DNA from 4 places in the Rhizobium fabae genome. Region 1 is predicted to be linked to each of the others. Evidence: predicted binding sites of a transcription regulator. Region 1 holds the regulator's gene; each other region holds the start of a gene.
The links. Region 1 encodes LexA, which represses DNA repair genes until DNA is damaged. Its sites were predicted from a motif close to TGTTCNNNNTGTGTTCNG; they were not measured.
Positions count from the first base shown of each region.

Region 2: the regulator LexA is predicted to act here: its motif matches at 1,873-1,890, upstream of EFB14_RS13050 (YifB family Mg chelatase-like AAA ATPase).
Region 3: the regulator LexA is predicted to act here: its motif matches at 1,816-1,833, upstream of EFB14_RS12590 (DNA recombination protein RmuC).
Region 4: the regulator LexA is predicted to act here: its motif matches at 2,246-2,263, upstream of EFB14_RS25995 (DUF5680 domain-containing protein).

Region 1 covers NZ_ML133646.1:453,028-458,246, reverse strand. The annotation lists gene gltA (citrate synthase) at 1-795, opposite strand, end outside; gene EFB14_RS05325 (ComEC/Rec2 family competence protein) at 1,084-3,516, shown strand; gene lexA (transcriptional repressor LexA) at 3,497-4,216, opposite strand; gene EFB14_RS05315 (alpha/beta fold hydrolase) at 4,566-5,219, opposite strand, start outside.
Region 2 covers NZ_ML133649.1:364,259-369,477, forward strand. The annotation lists gene cysK (cysteine synthase A) at 1-65, shown strand, start outside; gene EFB14_RS13050 (YifB family Mg chelatase-like AAA ATPase) at 266-1,798, opposite strand; gene gshB (glutathione synthase) at 1,967-2,911, opposite strand; gene EFB14_RS13060 (ABC transporter permease) at 3,066-4,088, opposite strand; gene EFB14_RS13065 (sugar ABC transporter ATP-binding protein) at 4,072-5,219, opposite strand, start outside.
Region 3 covers NZ_ML133649.1:271,006-276,224, forward strand. The annotation lists gene def (peptide deformylase) at 1-68, opposite strand, end outside; gene EFB14_RS12585 (globin-coupled sensor protein) at 165-1,661, opposite strand; gene EFB14_RS12590 (DNA recombination protein RmuC) at 1,865-3,085, shown strand; gene EFB14_RS12595 (ribokinase) at 3,172-4,071, shown strand; gene EFB14_RS12600 (methyl-accepting chemotaxis protein) at 4,315-5,219, shown strand, end outside.
Region 4 covers NZ_ML133658.1:93,174-98,392, forward strand. The annotation lists gene EFB14_RS25985 (lipoprotein-releasing ABC transporter permease subunit) at 1-1,030, shown strand, start outside; gene EFB14_RS25990 (ABC transporter ATP-binding protein) at 1,045-1,728, shown strand; gene EFB14_RS25995 (DUF5680 domain-containing protein) at 1,736-2,200, opposite strand; gene dnaE (DNA polymerase III subunit alpha) at 2,712-5,219, shown strand, end outside.

The DNA.
Region 1 (5,219 bases):
GTGAGCGGGCCCCCAGAGGCAGGCAATGCCGGCGGCGATGCAGGCGAACGGATTGGCGCCCGACGAACCGGCGAGGCGGACGGTCGAGGTCGAGGCGTTCTGCTCGTGATCGGCATGCAGGATGAAGATGCGGTCCATGGCGCGGGCGAGTACCGGATTGACCACATATTCCTCGCACGGAACGGCAAAACACATGCGCAGGAAGTTCGACGCATAGTCGAGGTCGTTCTTCGGGTACACGAAGGGCTGGCCGATGTGATACTTGTAGGCCATGGCGGCAAGCGTCGGCATCTTGGCGATCATGCGCAGGCTGGCGACCATGCGCTGGTGCGGATCGGTGATATCCGTCGAGTCGTGATAGAAGGCCGACAGCGCGCCGACGCAGCCGCACATGACGGCCATCGGATGCGCATCGCGGCGGAAACCGGTGAAGAAGCGGCTCATCTGCTCGTGCACCATGGTGTGGTGCGTGACGCGATAATCGAAATCCTTCTTCTGCACGGCCGTCGGCAGTTCGCCGTAGAGGAGCAGGTAGCAGACTTCGAGGAAGTCGCCATGCTCGGCGAGCTGCTCGATCGGATAGCCGCGATGCAGCAGCACGCCTTCGTCGCCGTCGATGTAAGTAATTTTCGATTCACAGGATGCGGTCGAGGTAAAACCCGGATCGTACGTGAAGGAAGCGGTGTTCTTGTACAGGGCACCGATATCGATGACGCTTGGGCCGATCGTGCCGCTCTTGACGGCAAGGTCGACTGATTTGTCACCGATTTTTATTGTAGCGCTTTGATCCGTCATGCTGATCCTCCGAAATGTCGGTAGCGCCTTAAAAGCGCCATAGGGGTTAAGCGTCCTCACCGATAGCTATATGATCGCGAGGCTAATGCCAAGTTACCGTGATGGCATTTTGTGCATTGCGGCATCACCTTTTAGGCACTGCAGCGATGAGCCGCACGCATAACGGAAGCCGATGATTCGACTGGACTTTTGGCGCCCGTGATTTCCCCTCATATTTCAATCGATTATTCTTGCCGGATCTGATTGGAGGTTGCATTCTGGCCGCCTTCGGGATGCCTTGGGCGGTGCATGCAGGACTTGACGACAGTCGAATTGCGGCGGGAAACAGGCGCAGGCATTGCCGGCTCCTCGGGTCTTTCCGCGCCTGTCGAGACGACGCTACCGGCAAGGACGCAGTCGGCGACGCCGTTGCGTCATCGGCTGCCTGTTATAACTGCCCGATCGATGCGTGCCTCCGTCCGCATGCTGGGAGAGGAAGCGGACCATGGTCGCCTGCTGCTTTTCTCGCCGGTCTTCCTCGGCGCCGGGGCGGCCTTCTGGTTTCTCGCGGCATCGGATTTTCCGGTCGTCGCATTGCTGCTCTGTCTGCTGGTGCTGGCGATCGCGGTGCTTGTCACCACTCATAGCCGGGCGGCATTGCGGGCAACGTTCGTCGCACTTGCGCTCGTGGTTTGCGGCATGCTCTCAGCACAGTTCGAGACGTGGCGTGCCTCGACGGTGATCCTCGATTCATCAGTAACGACGACAGTGACCGGCCGGGTCGAACGACGCGAAGGCGACGGTCGCGGGCGGTACCGCTACATTCTTGCAGTTATGCGCACTGAGGCGCCCGAGGTGAAGCGACCGCCGGAACGGATCACCGCGATCGTCCGCGGCGCGGACACGCCTTTCGAGATCGGCGATATCATAACTGGCAGGGCGCGGTTGACGCCGCCGGCAGGTCCCGCACTTCCCGCGCTCAACGATTTCTCCTTCGGGGCTTATTTCGACGGCATCGGCGCCAACGGTTTCTTCTACGGCGCGCCTGACAGGGTCGATTTGCCGACGGGGCCTGCGGCTGCGCGATCGACGTCGGAGGCTCTGCTCGAATGGCTCTATCGGCTGCGCAGCCGCATCGGCGACCGCATACGCTCTATTCTGCCCGGCGACACAGGCGCTTTTGCCGCCTCTCTTGTCACCGATGAGAGACGGGCGATCTCGGACCAAACTACGGAAGCCCTACGGCAGTCTGGCCTTGCGCACATCATCGCGATTTCCGGCCTCAACATGGCACTGTCGGCCGGCATTTTCTTCGTCGGCCTGCGCATGATCTTCAGCCTGATTCCGGGCATTGCTCAAGCCTGGCCGACAAAGAAGATCGCCGCCGCCGGCGCGCTCCTAGCTGTGACGGCCTATTATATGATCTCGGGCTTTGCCGTCTCCGCCGAACGCGCCTTTATCATGATGGCGATTATGCTGATCGCCGTCTTCTTCGACCGGCCTTCGATCAGTCTCAGGAACGTCGCGCTTTCCGCTCTCGTAATCCTTGCCGTCTCGCCATCAGAGGTGCTGGGGCCGAGTTTCCAGATGTCCTTTGCCGCTACGCTTGCGCTGGTTGCGGGCTACGACCTCTGGAAAATGCGGCCGATGCGGGAGAACGCCTTCGCCAAGCTGCCGATCATGAAACCCTTCTTAATGGTTGGCGGCTTCTTCGGCGGAATTTTGCTGACCTCATTGATCGGCGGTTTCTCGACCGCGCTGTTTTCCATCGAGCATTTCCATCGCCTGACCGCCTATGGGCTGCCGGCAAATCTCGCAGCCATGCCGGTGATCTCCTTTGTTGTCATGCCATTCGGCATGATCGCGATGCTGCTGATGCCCTTTGGCCTGGACGGTTGGGCATGGCAGGTCGCAGGCACTGGGCTCGATCTGGTGATCGCAATTGCAAACACGGTATCCGGCTGGGGCGGCAATGTAGACGTGGGCCGTTTGTCCGGTTGGTATTTCCCGACGGCTGTCTTCGGCTTTCTCTTGCTGACATTGCTCAAAACCCGCCTGCGGCACATTGGAACGGCAATCGTCGCGATTTCCACGCTGGCTGTCGTGATGCTGCCGTCAGAGGCGGCCCCCAACGTCACCATTGCCGAAGACGGCGGTCTGGTCGCTATCGTCGATGGCGAGACGATGGCTTCGAACCGCACGAAGCCACCAGCTTTTATCTTCGAACAATGGAAACGCGCGCTTGCCATCGAAGAACACCGCCAGCCGGTGATGGTTGGGATGAGCAACGCGCCTGCTGCGCCTCAAGGCAAAAGGCTGCAACTCTCGCCGGATCAGCAGAATGACGCCCGAGAGGCGATGAGACAGGCGATCGCCACCAACCCACCGTCACACTTTTCCTGCCTGAAGGCCGCCTGGTGCACCACCCTACTTGATAATGGAAAGACACTGACTGTCATCGACAATGTCGCCTATCTCGGACCGGCTTGTGATACAGCTGATATCGTCGTCACACCGGTCCGCTTGCGCTTTGACCGCTGCCGTTCCGGCGCGCTGCTCTTTACGGGCGAGACGCTGCGCAAGACAGGGGCGGTCGAGCTTCGCTTTACCGAAAGGGGGATCGAGGTTGCAACGGCATTCGACACATTGCTGCGACCTTGGATGCGCCACCGCGCCTATGATTGGCGCAGCGACAGCTTTGCAGATTCCGGCAAAGCTGATCTCAATGATAGCGGCGAATGAGCCCGACGAGTTTGCCCTGAACCTTGACGCGATCCGGCCCGAAGATACGGGTCTCGTATGCCGGGTTGGCCGCTTCCAGCGCGATCGAGGCGCCCTTGCGGCGGAAGCGCTTCAGCGTCGCTTCCTCGTCATCGACGAGGGCAACGACGATGTCGCCGGGACTGGCGGTGCTGCCGTTGCGGATGATCACGGTGTCGCCATCGAAGATGCCGGCATCGATCATCGAATCGCCCTTGACCTCCAGCGCATAATGTTCGCCGGAACCGAGCATGTCGGCCGGAACGGTGATGTCGTGCGTGTTGTTCTGGATCGCCGAGATCGGAACGCCGGCGGCGATTCGACCCATGACCGGTACGGAGATCGAGTTGCCGTTTTCGGCGACGGGCTTCACGGAAGCGGGAGGGGCGACCGGCTGGGGTTTGCCGAGACTGCCCTCGATGACGCTCGGCGAAAAGCCGCGCCGAGGCTGGATGCTGGGGCTATAGGCCTCCGGAAGCTTGATGACCTCGAGCGCGCGGGCCCGGTTCGGTAGGCGGCGAATGAAACCTCGTTCTTCGAGCGCCGTGATCAGGCGGTGGATGCCGGATTTGGAGGCGAGATCCAGGGCATCCTTCATTTCGTCGAAAGACGGAGGAACGCCGGATTCCTTCATGCGCTCATGAATGAAAAGGAGAAGCTCCTGTTGTTTGCGCGTGAGCATCGACGTCAGACCCCGTGATTGAAACAAATCCAGAACAGACACTATATGTTCCATATGTGTTCCGCAAGTAGCTAAATTTCCGTAAAACAGGAGGCAAAAAATTGCTTTGGAATGGCGACGAGACGGCAATTCAGAATTATTCGAGAATGTAGTCAGGTAATGCGTCATTCTTTGGCAACTGATAGTTGCATGGCGGCCTGCCTAGCAAAGTTTGGCGATGACACACCTTTGCGGTCGAGCATATTTCGGTTCGTGAAGGATAGGAAGCGGACTGGAATATCGCCTGCTGAACCTTCCGGGACGATCCCACTTGATTGCTCAAGCCGCGCATTCTCAGAGAGGAAGCTTTTCAGGCAAAAGCGACGTGAAAGAAATCGCGGAGAACCACCGAGACCTTTTCGGGATCCTCCCAGTGCGGGTTATGTCCAAATCCTTCCATCAGGACCGATTGTGCTTTCGAGAGCGCATCTTCGAGCGCCAGCCGGTGACCCGCGTCGAACAGCGCATCCTCGCTACCACCGATGCAAAGCACGGGCATTCTGACCTGTGCCGCGGCCTCCGTCAGATCGAGTGTGGAAAAACAGGCCAGAATACCATGCCAGATCTCTGCCGAAATGGCTGCTGCCTCACGGCTGATCGGGGCGAGGAAACTTGGATCGACTGGATGCGGGCAGGCGTGCCAGAGATCGAAAAATGGATCGCCGGGATCGATCGGATCGCAAAGCCCAAGGATTCCGTCCGTGACTGGATCGCGCTGCGGAAAGGCCGGGCGCACCGTGCCGGAAATCGTGACCAGTGCGACAACAACGTCGGGCAGCCGGGCAGTAAGGTCGATACCGATCATGGCTCCCATCGAATGGCCAATGACCGCGAAGCGCTCAACAGAGAGAGCCGCCATCAGCGCAACGATGGCATCGGTGAAATCCGCGACGGTCATGCCTGCCCCGACCACGGAGCCTCCATGGCCGGGCAAATCCGGGATGATAAGTCGGTAGCCGCAAAG
Region 2 (5,219 bases), on a different contig from region 1:
TCATCATTCCGTCCTTCGCCGAGCGCTATCTTTCGACGGCGCTGTTCGAGGGGCTGGGGAGCTAAGGTAGGGTTTGGCCGGGTGTCTCTCGGTCGCTCATCTCCGTAGGGTATTGGGGCGCTTCGGCGCCCCAGTTTGTTGACGAACCTCGCTCCTCATTCGGCGTCATCCTCGGCCTTGTGCCGAGGATCTGCTGCACCTGATGCAGATACTCGGGACAAGCCCGAGCATGACGCTAGAGGAGGCGCTTCGACACCCCCATCTCCTACGCCGCCGCCGTCAGCCTTTCACCGGCGATGCGATAGGAAATCGCTTCGGCGAGATGCATTCGGCCGACGGTCGGTTTGTCGTCGAGATCGGCCAGCGTGCGGGCGACCTTGAGGACGCGGTGATAGCCGTGGGCGGAGAATTTCATCTTTTCGGCGGCGTCGCGTAGCAGCTGCAGGCCGCTGGCGTCGGGTTCGGCCATCTTCTCGATCATCGCGGTGGAGCAGCGCGCATTGGTGCCGATGCCTTTTGCGCCAGCGCTCTCGAAGCGCTCCTGCTGGATCTCGCGGGCGCGGGCAACGCGGCGGGCGACGTCGACGCTAGCCTCCGCGGCCATCGGCCGGATGAGATCGGCAGCGGAGACGGCCGGCACGTCGATGCGGATATCGATGCGGTCCATCAGCGGGCCGGAGATGCGGGCCTGGTAATCGCTCATGCAGCGCGGGCCGCGGGCGCAGGTATGGCCCGGCTCGCCGGCCATGCCGCAGCGGCAGGGGTTCATCGCCGCGATCAGCTGGAACTTCGCCGGATAGGAGACGCGGTGATTGGCGCGGGCGATGACGCATTCTCCGCCTTCGAGCGGCTGGCGCAGCGCGTCCAGCGCCTGCGGCGTGAATTCGGGAAACTCGTCGAGAAAAAGCACGCCGTGATGGGCAAGCGAGGCTTCGCCTGGACGGGCGCGCAGGCCGCCGCCGACGAGGGCGGCCATGGTGGCGGAATGATGCGGGGTGCGGAAGGGCCGGCGGTCGGAAAGCTTGCCGCCGGTGAGCTGGCCGGCAATGGAATGAACCATCGACACTTCCAGCAGCTCGGCGGCCGAAAGCGGCGGCAGGATCGACGGCAGCCTGGCCGCCAGCATCGACTTGCCGGAGCCCGGAGGGCCGACCATCAAAAGATTATGGCCGCCGGCGGCCGCGACCTCGAGCGCGCGCTTGGCGCTTTCCTGGCCCTTGATTTCGGCAAGATCCGGCAGGTTTGCGGCATTGGCGCGGATCGACGCCTCCGGCCGCGACAGCACCTGCGTGCCGCGGAAATGATTGGCAAGGGCGATCAGGCTGCGGGGTGCGAGGATGTCAACGCCGGCGCCCGCCCAGGCGGCTTCGGCGCCGCTTTCGGCCGGGCAGATCAGCCCCTTGCCGAGCGCATTGGCGCCGATCGCAGCTGGCAGCGCGCCTGATATGGCGGCGATCGTTCCATCGAGGTTGAGCTCGCCGACGACGACAAAATCCGACAGCGCATCGGCGGGAATGGCGCCGAGGGCTGCCATCAAAGCGAGCGCGATCGGGAGATCGAAGTGCGAGCCCTCTTTCGGCAGGTCGGCCGGCGCCAGATTGACGGTCACGCGCTTGGCCGGCAGTGCCAGACCGGAAGCGTGAAGGGCCGCCTGCACGCGCTCACGGCTTTCGGCAACCGCCTTGTCGGGCAGGCCGACGATCTGCATTCCGACCTTGCCGGGCGCGACCATGACCTGGACTTCAACCGGCACACCTTCGATGCCCTGGAATGCCACCGTACTGACACGCGCGACCATATCGCCCCCTTGTCCCGCAAACTCTTATACCGCCCCCGGCCCTCGGGCCAGCGGTTGCAATCTGGCATGGAAAAAAGAATAAAACAAGAACGATCAAGGAACGTATTCGGACATTCGCCGCGACCAGGTTGTACCCGGTCACAGGCGAAGCGACGCATGGCGGCAGGCTCAGCGCTTGCGCTCGATCGCATCCCAAAGCAGGCTCGCGATGTCGGCGCCCCCGAACTTCTTGACCTCGCGGATACCCGTCGGCGATGTGACGTTGATCTCCGTCATGTAATCACCGATCACATCGATGCCGACGAGCAGGAAGCCGCGCTCCCTCAGTGCCGGGCCGATGCGGTTGCAGATTTCCTGTTCCCGCGCCGTCACCTCGGTCGCCTCGGCGCGGCCGCCGACATGCATGTTGGAGCGGCTGTCGTGCTCGGCCGGCACGCGGTTGATGGCGCCGGCGAATTCGCCGTCGACGAGGATGATGCGCTTGTCGCCCTTGCGCACGTCAGGCAGATATTGCTGGGCGATGAAGGGCTCGCGGAAGAGCTGGCCGAACATCTCCAGCAGCGAAGAGAGGTTGCGGTCGTCGCGGGTCGAATGGAAGACGCCGGCGCCGCCATTGCCGTAGAGCGGCTTCAGAATGATATCCCCCATCTCGTCGCGGAAGCGGCGGATCTCGGCGGCATCCTTGGTGATCAGCGTCTTCGGCATCAGGTCGGCAAATTCGGTGACGAAGATCTTCTCCGGCGAATTGCGTACCCAGGCCGGATCGTTGACGACGAGCGTCTTCGGATGGATGCGCTCGAGCAGATGCGTCGAGGTGATATAGGCCATGTCGAAGGGCGGGTCCTGGCGCAGCAGCACGACGTCCATGGTCGAGAGGTCGACACGCTCGGGGGCCCCGAGTTCGTAGTGATCGCCCTTGACGTCGCGCAGCACCATCGGCTCGACGCTGGCAAAGAGCTTGTCGTCACGGAAGCTCAGGCGATCGGGGGTGTAATGGAAAAGCCTGTAGCCGCGCGCCTGGGCTTCCAGGCTCATGGCGAAGGTGGAATCGCCTGAGATATTGATGCCTGCGACATGGTCCATCTGGACCGCTACATTGGTGATCTTGGCCATTTCCGTCCCTCGCTGAGTGCCGGACAGATGTAGGTCGGGCAGGCGTCAAACGCAACGGCCAATCAAGGGCCGCGTCGCATCGAAATTGGCTCGTGCGACGCGCTTTAGCTCTTTGTTTCATGCATGTCGGCGCCCCGGAACATGCATTCACCGATCAACGTGTTTCGAGGATCCGCATCAACCGGCCACGATAGCTGTCGAGAATGACGGCGAGTACGATGACGGCGCCGATAACGATCGGCTTGATATTGTCGTCGGCGCCCAGGAGCTGCAATCCCGTCGACAGAACCTGCAGAATGCAGGCGCCGACCAGTGTGCCGACAATCGAGCCCTTGCCGCCGGAGAGGCTGGTTCCGCCGATAATGACGGCGGCGATGGCGTTCAGCTCATAGCCGATGCCGGCGACCGGGCTGCCGACATTGAGGCGGAGCAAATAGACCATGGCGGCGATACCGGCCGTCAGCCCGGAGATCGTGAAGACCGCGATCTTGTATCTCTTCGGCTGATGACCCGACAGGCGGACAGCCTCTTCATTGGTGCCGATTGCGAAGACGAAGCGCCCGAAGACGGTGTAGCGCAGCACGAACCAGCCGATGAGGACGACGACGATCGCGATCATAAAGATCGAGGGGAAGATGCCCCAAAAGATCAGGTTGCCGAAATCGACGAAAGGCTGAGGCAGTCCTGTTATCGTGGAATTGTCGCTCACCACGCGCGCCAGGCCGCTTGCGACGTTCAGCATGCCGAGGGTGACGATAAAGGACGGAAGCTTCCACTTCTCGCAAATCCAGCCGTTGATGGCGCCGAGGGCGGCGCCCGTGCCCATCGACGCCAGACATGCCAGAACAATCGCCTGCCACGGAGAAAACTGCGGATCGATCATGATCGTCGCACCAATGACAGTGCAAAGGGCAAGCAGAGACCCGACGGAAAGATCAATGCCGCCGATGAGGATGACGAAGGTCATGCCCGCAGCAAGCACGGTGTTGATGGCGATCTGCACGAAGATCTTCAGGAAGTTCTCCGGCGTCGCGAAATACGGCGCCGTCGCCGAGAAAAATGCGAGGATCAGAACAAGCGCGATGGCGACGCCCGCTTCCTTCATCGAGATCCGGATCAGCTTGTCCCAGAAGCTCAACGCTTTCGCCTCGGTCTGTTTTTCAATGTTGGCGGACACGGCTGTACTCCTTGTAGGCGAGCGAAAGGATCCTGCTCTCGTCAAATTGTTCCCGAGTTATTTCGCCGGCTATCTTGCCGTCGGAAAAAACGATGATGCGATGGCAAATGCCCATGAGCTCCGGCAGATCCGAAGAGACGACCAGAACGCCTTTTCCCTCGGCCGCAAACTTCCACAGAAGCTCGTAAATCTCGGCCTTCGCACCCACGTCGATCCCACGGGTCGGCTCGTCGAAAATCAAGACCTTTGGACCGCGGAACAGCCATTTTGCAATGACGACCTTCTGCTGGTTGCCGCCGGAAAAGGTCCTGACGGCCTGACGGATGGAGGGAGTCTTGATCCGCAGCTCACGCACGAGGCGCTGTGCATGATCATCCTCCGCCTTCCCCATGATCAGACCGTTGCGGGAAATCTTGGCGAGATCGGTTATGGTGGTGTTTTCAGCGCAGCTCATGTCGAGCATCAAGCCCTGCATCTTGCGGTCTTCGGTTGCCAGGCACAGGCCGGCGGCAACGGCATCTTTGGGCGAATTGATCTCGACCGGCTCGCCATTCAGGCGGATTTCGCCGGCAACCTTGGCATCGGCGCCGAATATGGCGCGCACCGCCTCCGTTCGGCCGCTGCCCACAAGGCCGGCAATGCCGACAATCTCCCCCTTTGCAACGGAAAATGACAGTTCCGCGCTATTGCGCGTTACCTTCAGGCCGGAAACGCCGAGCGCCTCTCCTGACACCGCGCTGTCGCCGCGGAAGTGGCCATGATCCGAAAGTTTGCGCCCGACCATAAGTTCGACGATATCAGGAATACCAAGACCGGATAGCGGCCGCGTTATCACATGCTGGCCGTCGCGCAGCACCGTCACATCGTCGCCGACTTCGAAGATCTCCTCCAGCCTGTGAGAGATATAGAGCGTGGTGACGCCACGCTGCTTCAGGCGCTTCAGAATTTCGAAGAGTCGATCGACCTCCTTGGAGGTCAGGGTGGCTGTCGGTTCGTCGAGAACGAGAAGTTTGCTTTCGTAGCAGAGCGCCTTGGCGATTTCGACCAACTGAAGCTGCGCGACGCTGAGGCGGCTCGCCAGCATTGTCGGAAGCACGTCAAGGCCGACCTCTTCCAGGAGTTCGGCCGCCC
Region 3 (5,219 bases), on a different contig from region 1:
CGCTCGATCGGCTTGGATAGCTGGCGGAGAACGGGATCGGGAAGAATGATGAGTGGCTTGATGGTCATGGCGTTCCCATAACCCATCTTTTCCGACTATGGAATTATCCGGCAGGCGGGGATTGCGCTTTTTTGCATCCCCACCTGGAATTTCGCCATATTCGCTTAGGCGGCCCGGCGGACAGCGACCGCGGAACGGCCATCCGCCCGGGCGCGGAAGCGCCGCAGAAGCTCGATCAGGTTCTCCACCTCGTCCTTGAGACGGCGGGTTTCGGCCGAGGTGTGCTCGACCATGCCTGAATTCTGCTGGGTGATTTCGCCCATGCTGCGGATCGCCACGCTGACCTCGTTGACGCCGGTCGCCTGATCGCGGGCGGCGGCGGCAATATCGGCGACGAACCGGTTGATGATGTCGATGCGGCTGATCATGTCGTTCAGCGCCTCGCCGGTGCTGGAGACGATGCCGACACCCTGGTTGACCTGGGTTGAGCTCTGCGAGATCAGGTTCTTGATCTCCTTGGCGGCGTCGGCCGTGCGCTGGGCGAGTTGGCGGACTTCTTGGGCGACGACCGCAAAACCCTTGCCGGCATCGCCGGCGCGCGCCGCCTCGACGCCGGCATTCAGAGCCAGAAGATTGGTCTGGAAGGCAATCTCGTCGATGACCCCGATGATCTTGGAGATCTCGGTCGAGGATTTTTCGATGCCGGCCATCGCCGAGACGGCGCTGGTGACGAGTTCGCCTGAGTTCTTTGCCTTCTGCTGCGTCTCGCGCACGGCGCCCGAAGCCTTCTCGGCATTGGCGGCTGTCTGGCCGACGCTGACGGAAAGCTGCTGCAGGGCCGCCGAACTCTCCTCGACGCCCGCCGCCTGCTGGGCGGTGCGCAGCGCCAGATCGTTGGTCGCGTTAGAAATGACGTCGGCGCCGCTCATAATATGGCCCGAGGTCTCGCGCACGGACGCGAAGGACTGTCGAAGGGCGCTGACGGCGCGATTATAGTCCTCGGCCATCTGCTTGAAATTGCCCGGCAGGTCGGTCGGCAGCGTGGCTTCGAGATCACCGTTCGAGAGCGCTTCCAGACCACGGCGCAATTGCTCCAGCGCCATCGCCTGGTCGGATTCGGCCTGTGTGCGCTCCTCCTCCAATGCACGGCGCTTGGCTTCGAGCGTTTCCAGGTAGACCGAGATGGAATAATCCATGTCGAGCATGCCGGCCTTGATGACCGCCGACAACTTCTCGGCCAGCAGCTTGCCCTGCTTGCGCGCGAAGACCGAAGGCCACTGCTTCTCCATGATGCCTTTGACGAGTTCCGACATGACGATGGCGTAGCCCCCGATATACCAGCGCGGCTCCAGCCCGATGCGGGCATGCGTGCGGCCGACGGCGGTCACACCTGCGACATAGCTCTCGTCGAAGGTGCCGCCGGCGAGATTGGCCCAATGATCCTGCTGGCGCTTCTTGGCATGGCCCATATGAGACTTGTCGGCAAAAAAGCCGGCAACGGCGGAGGTCCTGGCGATCTTGGCGTAGAATTTGTCGAGGGCGTCGCCAATCAGCTCCGATATGACAGGGCGCAGATCCCGCATCGACTTGCGCGCCGCCTCATCCAGTTCGATGAAATCGAGGCGCTGCCTGAGGGCATTGTCGGTCTGCTGGGACGTCATGGGGATCTCTATACTTGGCGCAAGCGCGCGGGAGGGAATTTCTGCGCCACAGGTTTTGGCGAATATAGTTGAGCAATCGTTAAACTAGGCGGCGATTTCTTCCGATGAACGAGGAATCACTGCTGCTTGCGAAGATATTGGGGAGCGCCAATTCTGTTCACGTTTTGATCTAGATATCGCCATCTCTTCTGTTATGGTTTGGAATGACTAGTCATTCCGATTCGCTCACTCTTTCCCTTGCGTCGATCAGCCCGGCCATGCTGGCGCTTGCCGGCGGGGTTCTCGCTGCCCTCGTCCTGCTGGTGATCGTCCTTCTCCTGCACGGTGCCAGCCTTCGCCGCGAGCAGGCGGAAGAGGCAAGCTTTCGCGCTGGGGAAAGCGAGGCGCGCATGGCCGAGCTTTTGAAGATCCAGGCGGAAATGCAGGGCCGCATCGCGGCGATGACCGAGGTTTTCGGTGCGCGGCAGAGCGAACTCAACCAGACGATCAACCAACGCCTCGACGGCATGACGCAGCGCGTCAGTTCGACGATCACCGAGCAGACAAAATCGACGCACGAGAACCTGCAGCGGTTGCAGGAGCGGCTGGCGGTCATCGATGCCGCGCAGAACAATATCCAGACGCTCGCCAAGGATGTCGTCGGGCTGCAGGCCATTCTCTCCAACAAGCAAACGCGCGGCGCCTTCGGCCAGTCGCGCATGGAAACCATCATCGCCGACGGCCTGCCGAGGGGCGCCTATTCCTTCCAGCCGACGCTTTCCAACGGCTCGCGGCCGGACTGCACGATCCGCATGCCGAACGACGCGCCGTCGCTGGTGATCGACGCGAAATTCCCGCTCGAAGCCTGGAACGCGATTCGTGATGCGGGCAGCCCCGAGGCCGGCAAGATCGCAAGCCAGCAGTTCCGCCGCGACATGGAAGTCCATATCCGGGATATTTCCGAGAAATATCTGATCCAGGGCGAAACCCAGGATACGGCTTTTCTCTTCGTGCCGTCCGAATCGATCTTCGCCGAGGTCCACGAAAATTTCGAGCCGGTGGTGCAGAAGGCGCATCGTTCACGCATCGTCATCGTCTCGCCGTCGCTGCTGATGCTGTCGATCCAGGTCATCCAGGCTGTTCTCAAGGATCAGCGCATGCGGGCGCAGGCACATCTGATCCAGGGTGAGGTGGCCCTACTGATGGATGATCTCGGCCGTCTCGACGAGCGGGTGCGCAAGCTGCAGGGCCATTTCGCCATGGCGCAGAAAGATATCGACATGGTGGTCACGTCAGCCGACAAGCTTACCAAGCGCGGTGCCAAGATCGAAGGGCTGGAATTCGAGGCGAGCGATGGCAAGCCGGCCCGCGACAGCGAGCCTGCAACCAAATCAATGGAAAGCCGCACCGGCCTCCTCAAGCTGCGGGTGGTTGACGAGGAGTGACCGCTTCGGGCAGTGTCGCGCCTGCAATTCTATCGAAGAGTTGGAGCATGCTGTCGCCCGCAAGCTCCAGATGACGAGGCATCTTCATGATTACAGTTTTCGGGTCCATCAACATGGATCTCATCGCCACGACCGAGCGCCTGCCGAAGCCCGGCGAAACCGTGGCCGGCAATGGCTTTGCCACGGCCGCCGGCGGTAAGGGCGCCAACCAGGCGCTGGCGGCGCGCCGCGCCGGCTGCACTGTGCATATGGCCGGCGCCGTCGGCAAGGATGCCTTCGCCGCAGATGCCCTTGCCCTGCTCGATGATGCGGGAACCGACCTTTCTCTCGTCAGCCATGTCGATGGTCCCACGGGCACGGCGCTGATCCTTGTCGGCGGCGACGGGGAAAACATGATTGCCGTCGTTCCCGGCGCCAACGGCCTCGTAACACCCGCCGATGCCGAAACGGCGGTCGGCGGCATGAAGGGAGGCGATATCCTGATGCTGCAGCTTGAAGTGCCCGTTACGGCCGTCGAGCGCGCACTGTCGGCCGCCCGCGCCAAAGGGGTCACCAGCATTCTCAACCTCGCTCCGCTGATCCCCGATGCGCCGCGTCTTGGCCGGCTGGCCGATATCGTCATTGCCAATGAGACCGAATTCGAGCGGCTTGCAGGACAGAACGGTATGGACGCAGCCGCGCGCGAGGTAGCGCTGATCCGCCTGCATCAGGAGACCGGCCAGACGCTGATCGTGACGCTTGGCGGCGACGGGGTCATCGCCATTCGCGACGGGGCGATTTCAAGAGCTCAGGGCTTGGTGATCGAACCTGTCGATACGGTCGGCGCGGGAGACACCTTCTGCGGCTATTTCGCCGCGAGCCTCGATGACGGGCTCGATTTCGCCTCGGCGCTGCGCCGCGCGGCCGTTGCAGGTTCGCTCGCCTGCCTCAAGGCCGGAGCGCAGCCTTCGATCCCCTCGAGCAAGGACGTCGCAGACAGGATATAGCTCCGTCTCTTTTGCGAAGCCGCAAAATGGGGCCCTTAATTTTAAGGGAATTCCTGTGATTTTCCCTGGGCAAGCTACTAAAGTTTCATTCAAATTTAAGAGATCTCTGGCGATGTTGCCCGTGGTCGCCGGCTACTCCTGCTTTTGAGATCCGGCCATCCACGCGGCTACTCCATGACGGAGCGAGGCCTTTGCTCCTGCGCCGGAGAATGCCCATTCGGCGCATCCCTGCCCGAGGACCCTATGTTCATTTTTCGTATGAAATCGCTTGCGGCGAAGCTCATCGTCATCACAGGCATCGCCATCGCGCTTGTTCTCATCGTTTCGAACTTTTTCCTCATCGGCCAGACCCGGGATCGCGTCCAGACGCTGACGATGGACCAGGCCAATCTCGAGGCAAAATCGATCGCCAATGAAATCGCTGCCAATGTCGGCGAACTCGCCAGCGCCGCGCGCACTATGTCCGGCGTCATCGGCCGTGGCCACGAAGGCAAATCGCTCGATCGCAAGGGCACGATCAACGTGCTGAAGGCCAACCTCGAACAGAATGCCTTCGCCTTCGGCAGCTGGTTCTGCGAACAGCTCGGCGCGCTCGACGGCAAGACCACGGAGATCGCCAACAATAATAACGAAGGTACCAACAAGAACGGCGCCTTCACGCCCTACTGGTCGAAGACCAAGGATGGCGGCATCCAGTATTCGACCTTCGACAACGATTATACGTCCGAATGGTGGAAGCTTGCCGCCGACAGCGGCAAGGGCGCAATCACGACGCCTTATCTGGCCCAAGGGACTGACGTGCCGACGTTGCTGACCTCGATCGCCTATCCGGTCATGTCGGGCGGCAAGATGATCGGCGTCGGCGGCGTGGACATCTCGCTGAAATCGCTGACCGACAAGCTGCAAGCGCTACACCCTTTCGGCTCCGGCCGCGTGACGCTGCTGGCGCAGAACGGCACCTGGGTCGTCGCACCTGTCGCCGACCTTATGAGCAAGGAATATGGCGGCGAGGGCGCTGACGTCGTCAAATCGGCTTTGTCGGGCAAGCAGCCCGGCCTTATCCGCGACCTCACCAATGACGGCAGCGATCCCTTCGACCGCGTCGTCTATCCATTCGCGGTTCCGGGCGTCAACGCCACCTGGGTCGT
Region 4 (5,219 bases), on a different contig from region 1:
CCCGTTCACCGATTATCCTGACCTCGCCAGCAGGCTCGCCGCTGTGCCCGGCGTCAAGATGGCGCTGCCGTTGGTGGAGGGCCAGGTACTTGCCTCCGCCCAGGCGGGCGGCAGCACCGGCGCGCTGGTGCGCGGCGTCCGCGCGGAGGACCTGACCAAGCTCAAAGCGGTTTCTGAGAATATCAAACCGGGCGACATGGTAGGCTTTGCCTCCGGCCAGGGCGTGCTGATCGGCACGCGCATGGCCGACCAGTTGGGTCTTAGCGTCGGCGACCTTATTACGCTGACGTCGCCAGATGGTGATATTACGCCAATGGGCGTCAGCCCGCGCGTCAAGTCCTACAAGATTTCCGGACTCTTCCAGATCGGCATGTCGGAATACGACTCCTCTATCATCTTCATGCCGCTGGAGGAGGCGCAGCTCTATTTCAACGCCGAGGGGTTGGTGCAGTCGATCGAACTCTTCGTCGACAACCCCGACGATATAGACAATCTGAGGCCCAAGGTAGTGGAGGCGGCCGGCCGCCAGATCAACCTCACCGACTGGCGCCAGCGCAACCAGACCTTCTTCTCCGCACTCCAGGTCGAGCGCAACGTCATGTTCATGATCCTGACGCTGATCGTGCTCGTCGCGGCGCTGAACATCATCTCCGGCCTCATCATGCTGGTGAAGGACAAGGGCAGCGACATCGCCATTCTGCGCACCATGGGCGCCAGCGCCGGCGCGATCATGCGCATCTTCTTCATGACAGGGGCGGCGATCGGCATTGTCGGTACCATTGGCGGTGTGTTGCTCGGTGTTCTCGTCTGCGTCAACATCGAATCCGTCCGCCAATTCTTCTCCTGGGTATCAGGCACCGTTCTCTTCAATCCGCAGGTCTATTTCCTCAGCCAACTGCCGGCCGAAATGGATTTCAGCGAAACGATGTCGATCGTCGTCATGGCGCTGACACTCTCCTTCATTGCGACCATTTTCCCGGCCTGGCGCGCCTCCAGGCTCGATCCGGTGCAGGCCCTGCGCTACGAATAAGGAATGCCGCCTTCATGAAACGCAACGTCGTTCTCAAGCTTACCGGCGTCGAGCGCCATTACGGGCAGGGCAATACGCTGCTCTCGATCCTGAAGGGCGCGGATTTTTCGATGTCGAAGGGCGAGATCGTCGCTCTCGTCGCTCCCTCTGGCACCGGCAAGTCGACACTGCTGCACGTTGCCGGCCTGCTGGAGCATCCAGACGGCGGTGAAGTCAACATCAACGGGCATGCCTGTGACGGCCTTAGCGACGAGAAACGCACCGCGATCCGCCGCAACGAGATCGGCTTCGTCTACCAGTTCCACCATCTGCTGCCGGAATTCTCGGCGCTCGAAAACATCATGATGCCGCAGCTGATCGCCGGGCTTTCCTGGAAGGAAGCCGGAGAGCGGGCAGGTCAGCTTCTCGATTACATGCGCATCGGCCATCGCGGCTCGCATCGTCCGGGCGAGCTATCCGGCGGCGAACAGCAACGCGTTGCAATCGCCCGCGCCGTCGCCAATGCCCCGACCTTGCTGCTTGCCGACGAGCCCACAGGCAATCTCGACCCGGAAACGGCAAGCTATGTCTTCGACGCGCTGGAGGCACTGGTGCGCCAGTCCGGCCTTGCGGCCCTCATCGCCACCCACAATCACGAGCTCGCCCGCCGCATGGATCGGCGCGTGACGATCTCCGACGGCAAGATCGTCGATTTCTGAGCGGCGGTCACGGGATGATCAGGCCGCCGCGATAATCGAGAGCATAGGCCTTTCGGCCGTCGACCATGATGCATTCGCTGCCGCTGAATCGCTCGCAACCGCCTTCGCTGCGATCGATATAGCGGCCGAACGCATGCTCGAATTCCATTCCGCCAAGAAACCGGCCTTCGCGATACATTGCTGAAAGCGCCGCCTTGATCACCGCTCCGGCCGCGCTGCCATCGATGAGGTCAGGCGCGACGACGCAGCCGAAATAGTTCATCGCCCAGACGGGTTCGTCGGCAAACCAAACCACCTCCTGTCCGGCAAAATCGGTGCCGCCGAAATAGCTGTCGAGATAGCGCCAGCCGCCGCGATCGTACCCGATATCGTGAGCACCCGGCCGGCAGGGTAGGCGGGGCACACCACCGCCGACATAGGTCGCGGCCTTGGCCTCTACGATGAATTCGTTCAGCATCCTGGTGTCGAGCACTACCGTCTCCTCCTGACTGATCTGGTAGCGATATAGCAGGGAAATCGGAACATAAGAAGAACAAAACAGCAGGAATCGCTTAACCGCCTGTGGGAATTGGCTCGGCCTTTGAACGATCTGCGACGATCCTCTTCGGGTCTGAATGCAGGGCCGGTCGCGCGGGCATGCTCAAGGGAGGCGTCGAGGCAAGACCGATTCGGCGCATCGCGAACGAGATTTCTTAAACGCAAGTTATGAGGAAAAGATTCCTGTTGACATGCGAACATAAATGGAACAAAGTGAAAACATAACGAGTAAGGAGAGCCAAATGACTGACATGATCCGTGATATCGCAGCATTCACCTCCATCGCAATGTTCGTTGCCAGCTTTTCGCTCATCGTCATGGCGATCTAAAGTTTTCAGGGGATCGCATGGCAGTCACGCGGTTCGGACGCGGGACTTCTTCTGGACATCATCTCCCTCTATGCCGACAATGCGTCCGATTCATTCGGTCGATTGGGAAGGCATGTCATGGCGGATACGGCAAAGGGTTCAACGGGTGAGGCGATCGGCGGCACGCCGGGCTTCGTCCACCTGAGGGTCCATTCCGCCTATTCGCTTCTCGAGGGCGCCCTGCCGCTGAAGAAGATCCTCTACAAAGCGACCGGCGACAGCCAGCCGGCGATCGCGATCACCGACACCAACAATCTGTTTGTCGCGCTGGAATTTTCCCAGAAGGCGATGGACGAAGGCCTGCAGCCGATCATCGGCTGCCAGCTTTCGATCGATATGGAAGACGGGCTGGAAACGGAAAAGCGCGGTGGCCAGCAGGCGCTGATCAAACTGCCGTCGATCGTTCTTCTCGCTGCGACGGATGCCGGCTACGAACGGCTCGTCGATCTCGTCAGCCGCGCCTATCTCGGTGGCGAAAGCAACCAGGCCGTCCATATCAGCGCCTCATGGCTTGAGGAGGCCGGCACGGAAGGGCTGATTGCATTGACCGGCGCCCTGACCGGGCCGGTCGACGTGGCAATCAAGGAAGGTCATTCCGCGCAGGCGGAAGCTCGGCTGCTCGCGCTGAAGCGTCTCTTTGGCGACAGGCTCTATGTCGAGTTGCAGCGGCATGGCACCTACGACAAACGGCACGAGCAGAAGATCGTCGGGCTCGCCTATGCCCACGACCTGCCGCTGGTTGCAACCAACGAAGCCTTCTTCCCGACGCGGGACGATTACGACGCCCATGATGCGCTGATGGCGGTGGCCCACAATGCCATCGTCTCGGACGATAGCCGCTTTCGCCTGACCCCGGATCATTACCTGAAAAGCCGGGCCGAGATGGCCAAGCTCTTCGCCGATCTGCCGGAAGCGTTGGAAAACACGATCGAGATCGCCAGGCGTTGCTCCTTCGTGCTGAAGACGCGAAAGCCGATCCTGCCGCGCTTCACCGGCGCCACCGACGATGCCGAGGAGGCCGAACGCGCCGAGGCGAGCGAATTGCGCCGCCAGGCGGTCGATGGGCTTGATATGCGGCTTTCGACACTCGGCATGTCGCCGGGCTACGAGGAAAAGGACTATCGCGAGCGGCTGGATTTCGAACTCAGCGTCATCGAGCGCATGCGCTTTCCCGGCTACTTCCTGATCGTTGCCGACTTCATCAAATGGGCCAAGCAGCATGATATTCCCGTCGGCCCGGGCCGTGGCTCGGGCGCGGGTTCGCTGGTCGCCTATGCGCTGACGATCACCGACGTCGATCCGCTGCGCTTCTCGCTACTCTTCGAACGCTTCCTCAATCCGGAACGCGTCTCGATGCCGGACTTCGACATCGACTTTTGCCAGGATCGCCGCGAAGAGGTGATCCGCTACGTCCAGGCCAAATATGGCCGCGAGCAGGTGGCGCAGATCATCACCTTCGGTTCGCTGCAGGCGCGCGCCGCGCTGCGCGATGTCGGCCGCGTGCTGGAAATGCCCTACGGCCAGGTCGACAAGATCTGCAAACTCGTACCGAACAATCCGGCCAATCCGACGCCGCTTTCCAAGGCGATCGAGGAGGAGCCGAAGCTGCAGGAAGAGGCAGCCAAGGAGCCGGTTGTTGCCCGCCTTCTGGATATCGCCCAGAAGATCGAAGGCCTCTACCGCCACGCCTCGACCCACGCTGCCGGCATCGTGATCGGCGACCGCCCGCTGTCGAAGCTGGTGCCGATGTATCGCGATCCGCGCTCCGACATGCCGGTCACCCAGTTCAATATGAAGTGGGTGGAGCAGGCCGGCCTCGTCAAATTCGACTTCCTTGGTCTGAAGACGCTGACCGTGCTCAAGGTCGCCGTTGACTTCTGCAAGAAGCGCGGCATCGAGGTCGACCTTGCCAAGATCCCGCTCGACGACAAGAAGACCTATGAGATGCTCTCGCGCGGCGAGACGGTCGGCGTGTTCCAGGTTGAAAGTGCCGGCATGCGCAAGGCGCTGATCGGCATGAAGCCGGACTGCATCGAGGACATCATCGCGCTGGTCGCCCTCTATCGTCCGGGTCCGATGGAAAACATCCCGACCTACAATGCCCGCAAGCATGGCGACGAAGAGCTGGAATCGATCCATCCGATGATCGACCATCTCCTTAAGGAAACCCAGGGCGTCATCGTCTACCAGGAACAGGTGATGCAGATCGCCCAGGTCCTGTCGGGCTATTCGCTCGGCGAGGCCGATCTTCTGCGCCGCGCCATGGGTAAGAAGATCAAGGCCGAAATGGACCAGCAGCGCGAACGTTTCGTTGTTGGCGCCGTCAAGAACGGCGTGTCCAAGCCGCAGGCAGATAATATCTTCGAACTGCTCGCGAAGTTCGCAAACTACGGCTTCAACAAGTCGCACGCGGCCGCCTACGCCATCGTCTCCTATCAGACGGCCTATATGAAGGCGCATTATCCGGTCGAGTTCCTGGCCGCCTCGATGACGCTCGATATGTCCAACACCGAAAAGGTCAACGACTTCCGCCAGGATGCCAAGCGCCTCGGCATTGAAGTCATCGCGCCCTCCGTCCAGACCTCC